3 regions of the Pedobacter sp. KH_004 genome follow, and region 3 is predicted to be linked to each of the others. Evidence: riboswitches for the same ligand, from Rfam matches in the RefSeq annotation. Region 3 holds a riboswitch; each other region holds the start of a gene.
The links. A riboswitch is a leader RNA that binds a small molecule or an ion and turns the genes downstream of it on or off. The one in region 3 is predicted to bind S-adenosylmethionine.
Positions count from the first base shown of each region.

Region 1: another riboswitch for S-adenosylmethionine. It lies ahead of metH (methionine synthase); the one in region 3 lies ahead of AC3ITD_RS07030 (O-acetylhomoserine aminocarboxypropyltransferase/cysteine synthase family protein).
Region 2: another riboswitch for S-adenosylmethionine. It lies ahead of AC3ITD_RS08175 (SusC/RagA family TonB-linked outer membrane protein); the one in region 3 lies ahead of AC3ITD_RS07030 (O-acetylhomoserine aminocarboxypropyltransferase/cysteine synthase family protein).

Region 1 covers NZ_CM174519.1:5,202,652-5,207,550, reverse strand. The annotation lists gene metH (methionine synthase) at 1-1,870, opposite strand, end outside; SAM riboswitch class I at 2,006-2,109, opposite strand; gene AC3ITD_RS22450 (Bax inhibitor-1/YccA family protein) at 2,399-3,142, opposite strand; gene AC3ITD_RS22445 (hypothetical protein) at 3,182-3,748, opposite strand; gene murQ (N-acetylmuramic acid 6-phosphate etherase) at 3,844-4,659, opposite strand; gene AC3ITD_RS22435 (S41 family peptidase) at 4,849-4,899, shown strand, end outside.
Region 2 covers NZ_CM174519.1:1,906,241-1,911,139, reverse strand. The annotation lists gene AC3ITD_RS08175 (SusC/RagA family TonB-linked outer membrane protein) at 1-3,069, opposite strand, end outside; SAM riboswitch class I at 3,410-3,510, opposite strand; gene AC3ITD_RS08170 (peroxiredoxin family protein) at 3,603-4,899, shown strand, end outside.
Region 3 covers NZ_CM174519.1:1,674,465-1,679,363, reverse strand. The annotation lists gene AC3ITD_RS07045 (hypothetical protein) at 1-55, opposite strand, end outside; gene AC3ITD_RS07040 (trans-sulfuration enzyme family protein) at 178-1,293, shown strand; gene AC3ITD_RS07035 (hypothetical protein) at 1,536-2,543, opposite strand; SAM riboswitch class I at 2,736-2,846, shown strand; gene AC3ITD_RS07030 (O-acetylhomoserine aminocarboxypropyltransferase/cysteine synthase family protein) at 3,139-4,470, shown strand; gene AC3ITD_RS07025 (homoserine O-acetyltransferase family protein) at 4,531-4,899, shown strand, end outside.

The DNA.
Region 1 (4,899 bases), 1.9 Mb from region 3:
CCGTAGCATCATCCCGTCGGTTCAAAAGTACATCTTCTACCCTTTCCAAAAGCTCGGGTGGAATTTCCTGATACACCTCAAGCATACCTGCATTTACAATCCCCATATCTAACCCGGCCTGAATGGCATGGTAAAGAAATGCAGAGTGCATCGCTTCGCGAACAACATTATTTCCTCTAAATGAAAAGGAAATATTTGATACACCCCCACTTACTTTTGCATGTGGTAGGTTTTCTTTGATCCAACGGGTCGCATTAATAAAATCGACCGCGTAGTTATTGTGTTCTTCTAAACCTGTGGCTACGGTAAGGATATTCGGATCGAAAATAATGTCTTCTGGAGGAAAACCGATTTCATGTACAAGAATATCGTAGCTTCGTTTACAAATCTCTTTTCTACGCTCGTAGTTATCGGCCTGGCCTTGTTCATCAAAAGCCATTACAACAACGGCAGCGCCATATTGCATAATTTTGCGGGCGCTTTCACGGAATTTATCTTCGCCTTCTTTAAGTGAAATAGAATTAACGATACCTTTCCCTTGCAAACACTTCAATCCATTTTCTATCACCGACCACTTAGAGGAATCGACCATGATAGGCAATTTGGCGATATCCGGTTCGGAGGCAATCAGATTCAAAAACTTCGTCATCGCAGCTTCAGAATCGAGCATGCCCTCATCCATGTTCACATCAATAATCTGCGCTCCACCTTCTACCTGTTGTAGGGCCACAGCTAAGGCCGCTTCGTAGTCGCCACCTAAAATTAACTTCGAGAATTTTGGAGATCCGGTGATGTTTGTCCTTTCGCCAACGTTTACAAAAATACTCTCTGGCGTTATCGTTACAGGCTCCAATCCACTCAATCGCATAAAAGGCTCAATGGTTGGCAATTTCCGTGGCGAAGCTTTTTTAGCATTCTTTGCAATGCAGCCAATATGATCAGGAGTGGTGCCGCAACAGCCACCCACAATATTTACAAATCCAGATTTAATAAAATCGTCGACCAGATGAGCCGTTTCGTGCGGTTGTTCATCATAAGCACCAAACTCATTCGGGAGGCCGGCATTTGGGTAAGCAGAAACATAACATCCCGCTTTTGTAGCCAGTTCTTCGATGTGCGGACGCATTTCTTTAGCCCCTAAAGCGCAGTTAAAACCAATACTCAAAGGTTTTGCATGCATCACCGAATTTAAGAAAGCTTCTGCTGTTTGACCGGAAAGCGTTCTTCCAGAAGCGTCGGTAATGGTTCCCGAAATCATAATTTCGAGCTTACGACCGATTACTTCCTCATATTTTTTGATGGCCACAATGGCCACTTTTGCGTTTAGTGTATCGAAGATGGTTTCGATGAGAAGCACATCAGAACCTCCATCTACCAAACCGCGAACCTGTTCATAATATGCCGCTTCAAGTTCGTCAAAATAAACCGCCCTAAAACCTGGGTCGTTTACATTTGGTGACATAGAAAGGGTTCTGTTGGTTGGCCCGATTGCGCCTGCAACAAAACATTTCCGATCAGGATTAGCAGCCATAAATTCAGTAGCAGCCTCTTTTGCCACCTTCGCACCTTCAAAGCTTAACTCATAAGAAAGATCTTCCATCTGGTAATCAGCCATAGAAATTCTTTGTGTACTGAAGGTATTGGTTTCAATAATATCCGCACCAGCGGCTAAATATTCAAGATGTATGGCTTTAATAATATCAGGCCGAGTGATGTTGAGCAAATCGTTATTGCCTTTTACATCACATGGATGATTTTTAAAACGTTCCCCTCTAAAATCCTCTTCAGTTAAAGTATAACGTTGAATCATGGTACCCATCGCACCATCAATTACCAAAATACGCTTTTCTAATTCTTCTCTTATGCTCATTCTGTAGTTAGATGTGAGATTGGAGATGTGAGCTATGAGAAATTCAGTCTTGCGTACCAAGTCTCAAATCTCACATCTATAATCTAAAATCTCAAAAAGCTTATTTAAAAAGTTGGTACGAGAATCGTAATCCTAAACTTATCTGTTTCTGCCAGTTGCAGAATAGAATTTAGCACCTTGTAGGTTACAGGTTGCTAAGACTTCGTTGGGTCTAATCCCTCCGTCTTTCTTAATAAGCGTACAAAAATGCAACAAAGCAACATCAATTCCAAAAATTATCGCTCCGCTACCAAATAAAATTACAAAGGCCATGCAAATTTGCACAGCCTTAAGAATATTGTTTTGTATGAGGGCTTTAAACAACCTCTCTTTTTATAAATCTTTTGTTGTAGTAGGTAATCAAATATCCCATCCAAAATGCACTAGGCAAACAACTAAAAAATACATGATCTGTAATATAAGTTACAGTAATTGCCTCAATTATGCCGCCAACTAAAATGAAAAACATGATTACCAAAAACTTGCTCATTATTTTCTACTTCCGAAAATACGTAGCAAGAAAAGGAAGATATTAATAAAATCAAGGTATAGCGATAAAGCTGCCATTATAGCTAATTTCTTTGTATCAGCAGATGGAATTGATTCTCCGCTTTCTTCAATTCCCATTCCAATTCTTTTAATTTTTTGAACATCGTATGCAGTAAGTGCTGTAAAAACAGCTATACCAACAAATGCCATAATTAAGCTAAACTGTTCGCTTTTGATAAACATGTTTGCAATACTGGCTATAAATAAACCGGCAACACCAACCATTAAAATTGGGCCAAACTTACTCAAATCTATATTTGTTGTATAGCCCATTACAGCCATTATACCAAAAATACCTGCGGCGGCAGCAAAACAAGTTATAATCGATGTGCCAGTGTAAATTAAGAGAATGAAACTCAAACTTACGCCCAGCAGCACAGAAAACAGCACAAACACACCTAACAAGGCGCCATAAGATAGTCTCGAAAAGCCAGCTCCCATTACTAAAACTAGCCCAAGTGGCGCAAACATGGCCACATAACCTAACGCAGTTCTTCTTCCAGTTTCAAAGTCTATTAAAGATCTTAATGCCGACTCCGTGTTTGAAATATAAAAAGCAGATAGAGTTGATAAAGCCAACGCTACAAACATCCACAGGAATACGTTTGCAAAAAACTTTTTCGATACAGAGTTTTCCTGTACAAAGACACTATCGGTTTGATAATTATAATTTTGTTGTTCCATTTTAATTTTGCGTATTTAAATAATTTTAAAAATAACAATTTAGTTTAATCTTTTTGTCAGCAGTTCTTCAACTTTTTTAAAGAACTGTAGCGGTTTAAGTGTACGCCAAGGCAGATTATCAAAAGCTCCTCCGAAATTGATATAGTAATCTATATTATTGTCTTTAAATTCGGAAATAACGTGTTCTTGAAAATTCACACCAACAATCCATCCATCTTCCACTTCCTGAAACCACTCTTCATAATAGCTATCATCAGATGCGTGAAAATTTAAAACGTTCTCGCCAATAAGAATAAATTTGGTAATGCCTTCGTCCATCATCAATTCTAAAATATCACGCTTAAGTAACATGATATCATTATTGATCGCATCATTCCATTCGCCGATAAATTCGATAATGGCATAACTGCGATCATAATCGGCATACAAAACCTTCATGTAAAGGGTGTTCGATCCAAATTCGTCCCACTGCGGATGCAGCAAGAAATTATAAATCTGCTTGTCGAAATAAATTTCCGAATACTCGGTATTGAAAAATGGCGAGCGCTCATCTTCTGCCGAAACATAATCATCTCTCCACTGGTAATAAGGCTCGATTTCGTGCATTTTAATATCTAATTTTTTTGAGTGAGTGAACTTTGAATGACTGAATCTAGCGGCGATGCTAACTCTATCATTCACTCATTATATCATTCATTCATTTACTGTGGTTGTCGTTGTCCCGCCTCTACCGCTTTACGTACGCTTCCATATTTTGCAAGTAAATCTGCCGCTTCATCATAGCCTATGCTTAATTCATCGGCCACCATCTGCGTTCCGCGATCAACTAATTTGTTATTGGTTAACTGCATATCTACCATTTTGTTTCCAACTACACGTCCTAATTGAACCATCACGGTGGTACTCAACATGTTTAAAACCAATTTCTGTGCAGTACCAGATTTCATTCGTGTAGAACCAGTGATAAATTCCGGGCCAACAACAACCTCAACCGGAAAATCAGATTCAGCAGCGATTGGTCCACCAGTATTACAAACAATACAACCGGTTAAAACACCGTGTTTACGAGCAGTATTTAAACCACCAACTACATAAGGTGTGGTTCCAGATGCTGCTAAACCCACTAAACAATCTTTTTCGTTGATGTCGAATTCTTCCAAATCTTTCCAGGCTTGTTCGGCATCGTCTTCCGCAAATTCTACCGCCCTTCTAATCGCCGTATCGCCACCGGCAATAATTCCAACAACCCAATCGAAAGGAACCCCATAAGTTGGTGGGCATTCAGAGGCATCAACTACACCTAAACGACCGCTTGTACCTGCGCCAATATAAAATAAGCGGCCGCCTTTTTTCATTCTTTCGGCAACTGCCGAAGTTAGTTTTTCTATCTGAGGCAAAGATTTTTCGACAGCAAAAGCAACCGTCTTATCTTCGTTATTAATGCCCTGCAAAACCTCCAATACCGACATCTTGTCGATGTTATCATAATTAGATTCCTGCTCGGTAACTCTGTTCATAAATTTAATTTTGATAAAATTCGGTAAATTCTTTTTAAAAAGTGGCGTAAAAACTTAAAAATATATCTTCCAGTCGCTGTAAGAAGAATTACATCCGTTAATTTATGTTAAATATTAGAAACAAAAGACACGAAAATGTAGTTAAAAAACATAGTAACCCGCTAAATTTCATAAATTTGCAAAACGCCAATGAAAAAAAATACCCGAAACAACCTACTGATTGCAATAAGCTATTCTGTA
Region 2 (4,899 bases), 230 kb from region 3:
ATCGGCTACATTGCGGTGCAGTATCGCCAGGTTTCTACCTACTAGTGATACCGATACGCCTTGCAGACTTAACGGACGTATCCATTTCGAGGGTAGGTTATAACTTAGTTTAATTTCGCGGAGTTTGACGTAAGAGGCATCAAATATATTGGCCTCATCAATGGTGCGAAACGACTTGTAATAGGTTTGTGCAGAAAGTATTTTCTCATTGCGTTTCCCATCAGCCGTTACCCCATCGAAAATCATTCCGTCATCGTAAACCGTTACACCGGCAGGCGCCGTAGCACCATCAGCCAGTCTTACCGTTCCATTTGCTTTCACATTTCCCGGATAATAATAGGAAATTCCGCCAAATTCTGCTGCTCTGCCTGGCAGGGTAGAGGCCAGCACACCTGTATAGGTTCCTGTTGCATAGGTGCCGTTGTAAATTGAGCCGCCAAAGCTGGCATCAATCAACACGCCCAAACTAATACCCTTATAGGTGAAGGTATTGGATATGCCGCCTATCCAATCTGGTGTATATTTACCCAGAACCCTTTTGGTAGGATCAGTCTGTGGAGCTCCTGTTGCATTGACAATGATATTTCCACTGCCATCTCTTAAAAAAGCGTTACCGAAAAGCGTTCCATAAGGTTGGCCGACAGCTGCGATGACTTGAGCAGAGTTTGTTGCCACGACATAGTTTTGCAACAGCCCAGCTTGATCTAGCTCGATAACCTTACTTCTGTTCGCTGCATAATTCACATCAATATCCCAGGTCAGCTGCTTTCTGATAGGAGTAACCCCCAATTGTACTTCCACGCCTTTATTGTTGATTTTTCCTGCATTTAATAATTTGGACCTAAATCCGGTACTTTGACTAACATCCACACTTAAAATCTGGTCGTAGCTATTGGTATTGTATAAACTTACATCAAAACGAAGGCGCTTGTTGAACAACACAGCTTCTGCTCCTAATTCAGATGAGGTAGTGGTTTCAGGTTTCAGATCAGGATTCAAATCTGTGGCCGAAGGGCTGAGTTGAGGATTGCTCCCAAAAGGGGCACTGAAAGAATAAGTGTTAATCAGGCGATATGGATCGGCATCCTTACCTACTTTTGACCAACCTCCACGGATTTTAGCATAATCGAGCACCTCGCTCTTGATATCAAAAGCCTCTGTCAGCACAAGGCTTCCATTAAAGGAAGGGTAAAAATAAGATCTGTTCTGGGCCGGCAATGTTGATGACCAGTCGTTACGGGCCGTTACATTTGCAAAAAGGTAATTCCTAAATCCAATTTGCGCCGATGCATAACCACTGTAGGATTTCAATTTACTATAATTATTTGAAGAGGTAAGCGGATCTCTGGAATTGTTCAAAGTGTATAAGCCAGCGACAGCAAGCCTCGGTGCACTCTGATCATTTTGTTCGATATATCTCGAACGTATATTCGTTCCCAACAAAGCTTCCACGCTGAAATCATCATTAAGCTGTTTAGTGTAGTTCAAGGTTGCATCGGTATTGCTTTCGTTCACGGTAAAAGCACTTTCGGTATAGGAGCCAAAGGGAGTTCCATTGGTACCATATGCAATCTTGATCTTACGACGATCATTATAATAGTCTGTTCCCGAACGGAAGTTAAAGTTAAGACCGTCAGTAATTTTATAATTCAGGCCAATGTTTCCGATAATCCTGTTCCGGTTTTGGGATACTGTATTTTCATAGGCCACCCAGTACGGATTACTGTAGTAACTGTTGTTCCAGTTGAAAGTGTTTCCGTTTTCATCCCGGTAGTTTTTCAATTGATTAATGTCTACCTGTCTGCCAAACCAGGTAAACTGAAGCATGGTACTGGTCGACCTGGAACCGCCTGTTCCTGGTAAGTTGTCAGAACCAAGTTTACTGTAATTTGCATTTGCTGTTAGAGTTAGCTTTGGCGTAATCCGTAGGGTGGTGTTCAGAGCAAACGAATTTTTATCCTGCCCGGAGTTAGGCACCACACCAACCTGTTTTAGATTGTTGTAGGATAATCGGTAATCAAATTTCTCTCCTGCATCTTCAACGGCAATGCCATTGGAAAGAGAATAACCAGTTTCAAAAAAATCACGAACATTATCTGGATTGGCTACAAATGGAACGGCTACTCCTTTTGAAAAAAACTGGGGAATCAGCCTGCCATCCATTCTCGGGCCCCAGCTTTCATCAACACCGTCATTCGTTCCGGCACCCTTGCCATCTACATAGCTAAACTTGCCTTCTGATCCCTGACCAAAAACATCCTGGTACTTTGGCAGTGTAAGTAAACTTTCAATAACCCCATTGGAGTTAAAACTGACCCCCAAACCCTTTTTCGATTTTCCGGATTTTGTTTTGATAATAACTACTCCGGCCGCTGCCCTTGAGCCGTACAAAGCCGCTGCGTTAGGGCCTTTAAGCACACTGATCGATTCTATATCATTTGGATTGATATCGGAAATTGTATTTGCGTAATCTCTCGCGCCAGCGGAATTGAGCTGCGAATTATCCACGGGTATACCATCCACTACAAAAAGTGGTTGGTTATTGCCAGAAATAGAAGTCTCTCCTCTAATCACTATGCGGGAAGAACCCATATCGCCCTGGCTATTGGTCACCCTCACGCCGGCAACCTTACCCGCCAGCGCATTTACCAGGTTGCTTTCCCTCGCTTCAGTCAAGCTCTCACCTTTGAGCTCCTGTACGGCATAACCGAGCGATTTTTTTTGTCTCGAGATACCCAGAGCGGTAACCACAACTTCATCCAAAGCATTATCCGCATCATTTAAAACTACGTTGAGCACCTGTGTATCGCCAGATACTTCCACTTCTTTAGTGGCGAAGCCGATATAAGAAAATACCAATGTGCTTTTGCCAGTTACCGTAATGGTAAAACTGCCGGCACCATTACTTGTTACTGCCTGTTTGGTACCTTTTACAAAAATGGAAACACCGGGCAGAGTTTCTCCTGATGAACTTTTAACCGTGCCTGATATGGAGATGTTTTGTGCACGTACGAATGGGGAAAGCAATAGCAGAAATAATATTGCCGGAAGCTTAATCTTGTTGAACATAATAGATATTGTTGATGATTAATTAAGGGATGATGTCGCGAAATTTAGGCAAAGCTCTTCCACTCCGCTTTTGACGAATTTTTAACACACTGATAATGAAAATTTAAGTTTTTGTGGTATTTGCTGACTTTAGTCTATACAAATACCCGTTCGCATTCGGTCTCTTTTATTTAGGTTTGAAATGAATGCGTAAATTGATTTTTGCTCGTTAGTTTTTTCCATTTAATTTATTTTTCTGATAGATCAACACTTATCAATTGTAGCAATCCGCTTATAAAAAAAGCACTCCTATAAATCAGGAGTGCTCTCATATTCATCAACAATGATTTGGCCTTCAACTGACTTAACTATCCCAGACTTTCCGGGATGGAATTAGCACCATACCTAAGGCTGGTTGCTAAGGTTTCACAGGGCCATTCCCTCCACCTTTCTTGATAAGTATTTTAAAATAACTGGCGCAAAGATAATAGAAAAATCATATTGTCTAGTAATTCTATAGATTTTGTTGAAATATTTTTTTCTTAAGGCTAATCATGCCTACATTTGCGCTGTTAATTGATCAACATCCCATGAAAATAAAATATATTTTAATAGTTGTAGCGGGACTTTTCCTACAGAATACATCAGCGCAATCAAAAAATGAAATCAAAAGCAATAGTGTCGGATCTCCGAAATCTTTTCAGGCAGATGGAATCTGGAGAGGTGTCTTTAATCTCAAACCCGGTGTTGAAGTACCATTTAATTTTGAAATTAAAAATAGAAACGGTGATCAACCCTTTCTCAGCTTTTTAAATGCCGATGAGCGCTTCGACGGGGGAGTTGTAAAAAGGAAAGGAGATTCATTGTTGATTAACCTGGATCAGTTCGACAATGTTCTTGCTTTTAAAATCCAGAAAGATTCACTTGTCGGCGTATTGAAGAGACAGGATGGATCTGGAAAACCACTGCCCGTGTATGCCAGTAAAGCAAAGCAATATCGTTTTGCAACCAGTGGTCAGGCACCAGATGCAGATTTTTCTGGAAAATACGATATTGTTTTTCAGTCACAGAATGGCAAAAGTGAAAATGCGGTAGGACTTTTTAAGCAGGCCGGAAATAAAATTACAGGTACATTTCTCCGCATTACCGGCGATTCCCGCTATCTTGAAGGCAGTGTTGAAGGAAACCATTTTTACCTTTCCGGTTTCATCGGTTCGAGTCCTGCTTACTACAAAGGCACATTTTCAAAAGACGGTAAAATTGTGGGAGAAGTAGTGAGTGCAAGGGGGAATACGCCCTTCACCGGAACTCAAAATCAAAATGCGGCTCTCCCGGATGCGACCAAATTAACTTTTTTAAAAGAAGGGTATAAAACGCTCGACTTTTCGCTTCCGGATGTTAATGGAAAGAAGATCTCGTTAAAGGATGAGAAATTTAAAAATAAAGTTGTGATCCTGACGATTACCGGAACCTGGTGCCCTAATTGTGTAGATGAGGCAGCATTCATCGCTCCATGGTACAAGGAAAATCGCAGTCGTGGCGTTGAAGTTATTGGCATTCATTATGAGCGGCAATTGGATTCGGCTTATGTAATAAAAGCATTAGGAAGATTCCGCGATAAGTTCGGCATTGAATATGATCAGGTGATTGCTGGCAAACCGGATAAAAAACAGGTTGCAGAATCACTTCCCGGATTAAGTAATTTCCTTTCTTTTCCGACGATGATCATCATAGATAAAAATGGAAATGTTGCTCAGATCCATACAGGTTATAGTGGACCAGCAACGGGAAAATACTACACTGATTTCGTCAAAGCATTTAATGATGAAATTGATGGATTGTTGTCAAAAA
Region 3 (4,899 bases):
GTAACATTACTAAAGTAGAACATGCTATTGCGATAGCTATAAATAATCTTTTCATTTTAGTTTAATTTAATTTCGGGAAACTCTTTACATAAATCTTGCCAAAACAATTTCGAACCTTAAATTAGCAGCAAATTATTAATTTGCAATGCGATTATTTCGCACTACAATCAAATCATTATGAAACCCGAAACCCTTGCTATTCACGCATCTAATCTTGTTAAAAATGCTACAGGAGATGTTACCCCGCCAATAAACTTATCGACAACTTTTTTTCGTGATGAGAGTGGAGGCTACCCTGGAGGGCACATGTATAGCCGCGTGAGCAACCCAAACAGGTCTGCTTTAGAAAACACTGTAGCTAAATTAGAATGTGGGGAAGATGCAGCAGCTTTCGCTTCAGGAAATAATTGTGGAATGAGTTTGTTCCAGGCATTAAAACCTGGTAGCCATATTATTGCTCCTGATGATATGTATTGGGGAATAAAAAAGCAGCTTCTCACTATATTTAACGAAGTTTTAGAATTTGATTTTGTTGATCAAACTGATTTGGAATTAATTAAATCGAGTATAAAACCAAATACCAAATTAATTTGGATAGAAACCCCATCAAACCCATTACTAAAAATTACGGATATTGAAGAAATCGGGAAAATTGCAAAGCAGAACAACATTACCTTTGCTTGCGACAGTACCTTCGCCTCTCCTATTCTACAGAATCCAATTTTATTAGGTGCTGATATTGTTATGCATAGCAGCACTAAATATTTGGGTGGCCACAGCGATGTTTTAGGTGGAATCTTGGTTACCGCCAAAAAAGATGAGCTTTGGGAAAAAATCAAAAATATACAACAAACGGGTGGAGCAGTGCCTTCGCCTTTTGATTGTTACCTACTCTGCAGAAGTATAAAAACCCTGGCTTACCGCATGAAGGGCCATTGCGAAAACGGCAAATTAGTTGCGCAATATCTGGTTAACCATCCTAAAGTAGAGGCCGTATTCTTCCCTGGATTGGAAACACATCCTCAATATGAGATTGCTAAAAAACAGATGAAGGATTTTGGTGGAATGATGTCGTTCTTAGTTAAAGGTGATGTGGAAGAAACGAGCAGAGTGGTTAATAATGTAAAGTTGTTTGCGCAAGCAACCAGCTTAGGAGGCGTGGAAAGTTTAATTGAACACCGTTATTCAGTTGAGGGACCAGACAGTAAAACCCCAAAAAACTTATTAAGAATTTCTGTTGGTTTGGAACACGTGGATGATATTATTGCTGATCTAGAACAAGCACTTGGGTAATTTAGCCCGTCATTGCGAGGCACGAAGCAATCTTAAAACTGTGGGTTATTGCAATTGATAAGATTGCTTACTGTGTCTCAAATAGCAACTCTAGTATTGGCTCACAAAAAATCCTTTGTTTTAAGTCCTAGCCGGCGGCTGGCAGGCGGTTTTAGCGTTACGCTTCATTTTCCCCATAGCGGCTACAGCAAAAAGCGGGATTGCAAATTCTTAAGAATCACAATCCCGCTCATATTCAAAATCTATTTAGGATTACAAATCGTTACCAATTTCGTAGAATAATTTGGCTCTAATGGCTCGTTTGTTTGGGCCAACCGCTGGGAACCAGTATTTGCAGGACAAGCAATATCGCCGGCAGCATCATAAACAATTTTGTTTCCATTCGCCAACAACTCCTTCGGCACATAAACCTGAACTTTAGTAACCGAATAACCAGATGGAAAATAACGAACGTAATAACCGTCAGGATGTTTTGTCCAAATGCCACTTGGTACATCGGCCCTTGTTGGCGCCATACCTGCAATAATGGCGTATTTTTCCATATCGGCATAGGTATAGTTGCCAGAAGAAACCAACTGACGGATATTGTTTTCAGCCTCGAAAACAGCTTTAATCCCTGAGGGAAGCTGATCTTTAGCTTTTTCCATAACATCGAAAGGTAAAATACCTAAGGCGCCGCCTTCCAGTTGGGTCAATTGTTTCGGCGTTAAAAGTTTTAATGCTGTTAGCTTTACTGTTCCTGCATAATCTGCAAATTTTGTTCTGGCAATAATCGTCCAAAGCAAAATTTGAATATCATGCTGTTCCACCTCTGGATGTTTCTCGGCGCTCTTTAAAATTGAAACCACAATCTCTTCTTTCGGACCCAAAACAGGAGCAAACATATAGCCATCCCCTTTCGAAGGTGCAAAAGTTCCAGCTTTTAAACAGTAGCTCTTATTGGTCATTTCATAAAACCCTTCACATAATACGAAACCGCCATCAGGGTTTTTAGGCAATAAATATAGCGGCTGAAATTTAGCCTTGGCATTAAAATCAGGCATTTTTTCACCCGCTCTGTTTACATCTTCAAATGCTGTAGTAATAGCAGCGGGTTGCTTTAAAAATTTATCAACACCAAGAGCTTTAGCACCTTGAGACGTTCCAACTTTTAATAGTTTGTCTTTTAATCCCCCAAATTGTGCCTGAGCTGTTAATCCTGATATTGCAATTAGCAGTACTAAGGAAATAGATTTTATTTTTTTCATCATGATTAGATAGGTATCACAAAAATAAAATTTTTAAGGTTAAGTTTATTTTATGATTTCAATTTAAAATTACGTGTATGATTCACAAGTACTTAACAAATTATCAGAATTTAATTTTGTTGTTTCGAAATTAAATTAGATATTTGAAATATTATTTGGTTAACAACTGAATAAAAGTCAATCTTTAATCGGATTGATTTATAAAGAAGTGGCGAGAGACTGGCTCCGTGACCCACTGGCAACCCTCAGAAAGAGAAGGTGCCAATTCCTGACCAAGTAACATGGTGTTATTTGGAGATATAAATTATAACTGATGAAAATACTAAATCTTCAATCGCAAGGCGAACCTAAGCTAAACCTCAATCAGGTAGAGAACTCTTCTATTTCATTGATTTGTTGTGATATGCGGGCGACTACTTGTATGTGCTGTTGCATACAGTAATTTAAAAAATCTTCCTCCTTTGTTTCTTTTTCAAATTGGAAGGTCCCGATAGATCGGGATACGCCCTAGAAAATTATCTTGATTTATGGTGATAAATTTTATAACCATAAGCTTGAAATCAATCTTCAACATTCATTTAATCAATCATTTAGAATTATGTCAACTTCATATAAATTTGAAACACTACAGTTACACGCTGGCCAGGAAATAGACCCAACTACAGGATCAAGAGCAGTTCCAATTTATCAAACTACGTCTTATGGATTTAAAAATGCCGAACATGGCGCTAATCTTTTCGCCTTAAAAGAATTTGGCAACATTTATACGCGTTTGATGAACCCAACGACTGATGTTTTTGAAAAAAGAATTGCGGCGTTGGAAGGCGGCGTTGCAGCGTTAGCCACAGCATCTGGTCAGGCGGCGCAGTTTATTGCATTGCATAATATTTTAGAAGCGGGAGATAGCATTGTTTCCTCAACACATATTTACGGAGGAACTTACAATCAATTTAAGGTGGCTTTCAAACGCCTGGGCATACATGTAGATTTTGCAAATCCAGATGTGCCTGAAGAATTTGAGCAAAAGATAACAGAGAAAACAAAAGCGATCTACTTAGAAACCATTGGAAATCCGGCTTTCAGCATTCCTGATTTTGAGAAGATTGCAGCAATTGCGAAGAAATACGATCTTCCTTTCATCGTGGACAATACTTTTGGTGCTGGAGGTTATTTATTTAAACCTTTGGAACATGGCGCTAATATCGTGGTAGAATCTGCAACAAAATGGATTGGCGGACATGGAACCAGCATTGGAGGCGTAATTGTTGATGGTGGAAATTATAATTGGGGCAACGGAAAATTCCCGCAGTTCACCGAACCATCCGAAGGCTATCATGGATTGGTTTTTAATGATGTTTTTGGCATCGGCGGCCCATTTGGTAACATTCAATTCATCATTCGTGCTCGGGTTGAGGGTTTAAGAGATTTGGGTCCCGCCCTTTCGCCTTTCAATTCATTCCTTTTATTGCAAGGTTTGGAAACGTTATCTCTTCGTGTACAACGCCATGTAGATAATGCCTTGGAGTTGGCCACCTGGTTAGAAAATCATCCGCTTGTTAAAGAAGTTCATTATCCAGGTTTAGCGAGCAGCAAATACAATAATCTGGCAAAAAAATATTTGAGCAATGGTTTCGGTGGTGTTTTATCTTTCGAGTTAAATGGCACCAAGGAAAACGCAACTCAAGTTATAGATCAGCTAAAACTGGTTTCTCACTTGGCAAATGTTGGCGATGCTAAAACGCTGATTATTCAGCCTTCGGCAACCACACATCAACAACTAAGTGAAACAGAACAATTAGCTGCAGGTGTAAAACCAAATGCGTTGAGGGTTTCAGTTGGTATTGAGCATATCGATGACATTAAAGCAGATTTTGAGCAGGCTTTTGCTACTATCAGCGCTCACGCAACTACTGAAAGTTTACAAGCCTAATACTATCCATCCCTTAAAAGGGTTGCAACAAAACATGTTTAAAAATTTACAGTCAATAATATGACCGATAGAAGTTCAAAGACCTCTTCAGAGGTTGGGGTTTATAGTTATCCCAAACAGTTTAAGTTAGAAAGCGGCAAGAAAATTCGAAACCTGCAAATCGCTTATCAAACTTATGGAAAATTAAATACAAAAAAAGACAATGTAATTTGGGTTTGCCATGCTTTAACTGCAAATGCCGATGTTTTTGAGTGGTGGGAAGGTTTGTTTGGGCAAAACGCTTTGTTTAATCCGGAAGAACATTATATTATTTGTGCGAACGTTTTGGGTTCGAACTACGGAACAACCAATCCTTTAAGTACCAATCCTGTAAACGGCTTACCTTATTATCTATCATTCCCACAATTTACTATCCGCGATTTTGTATCT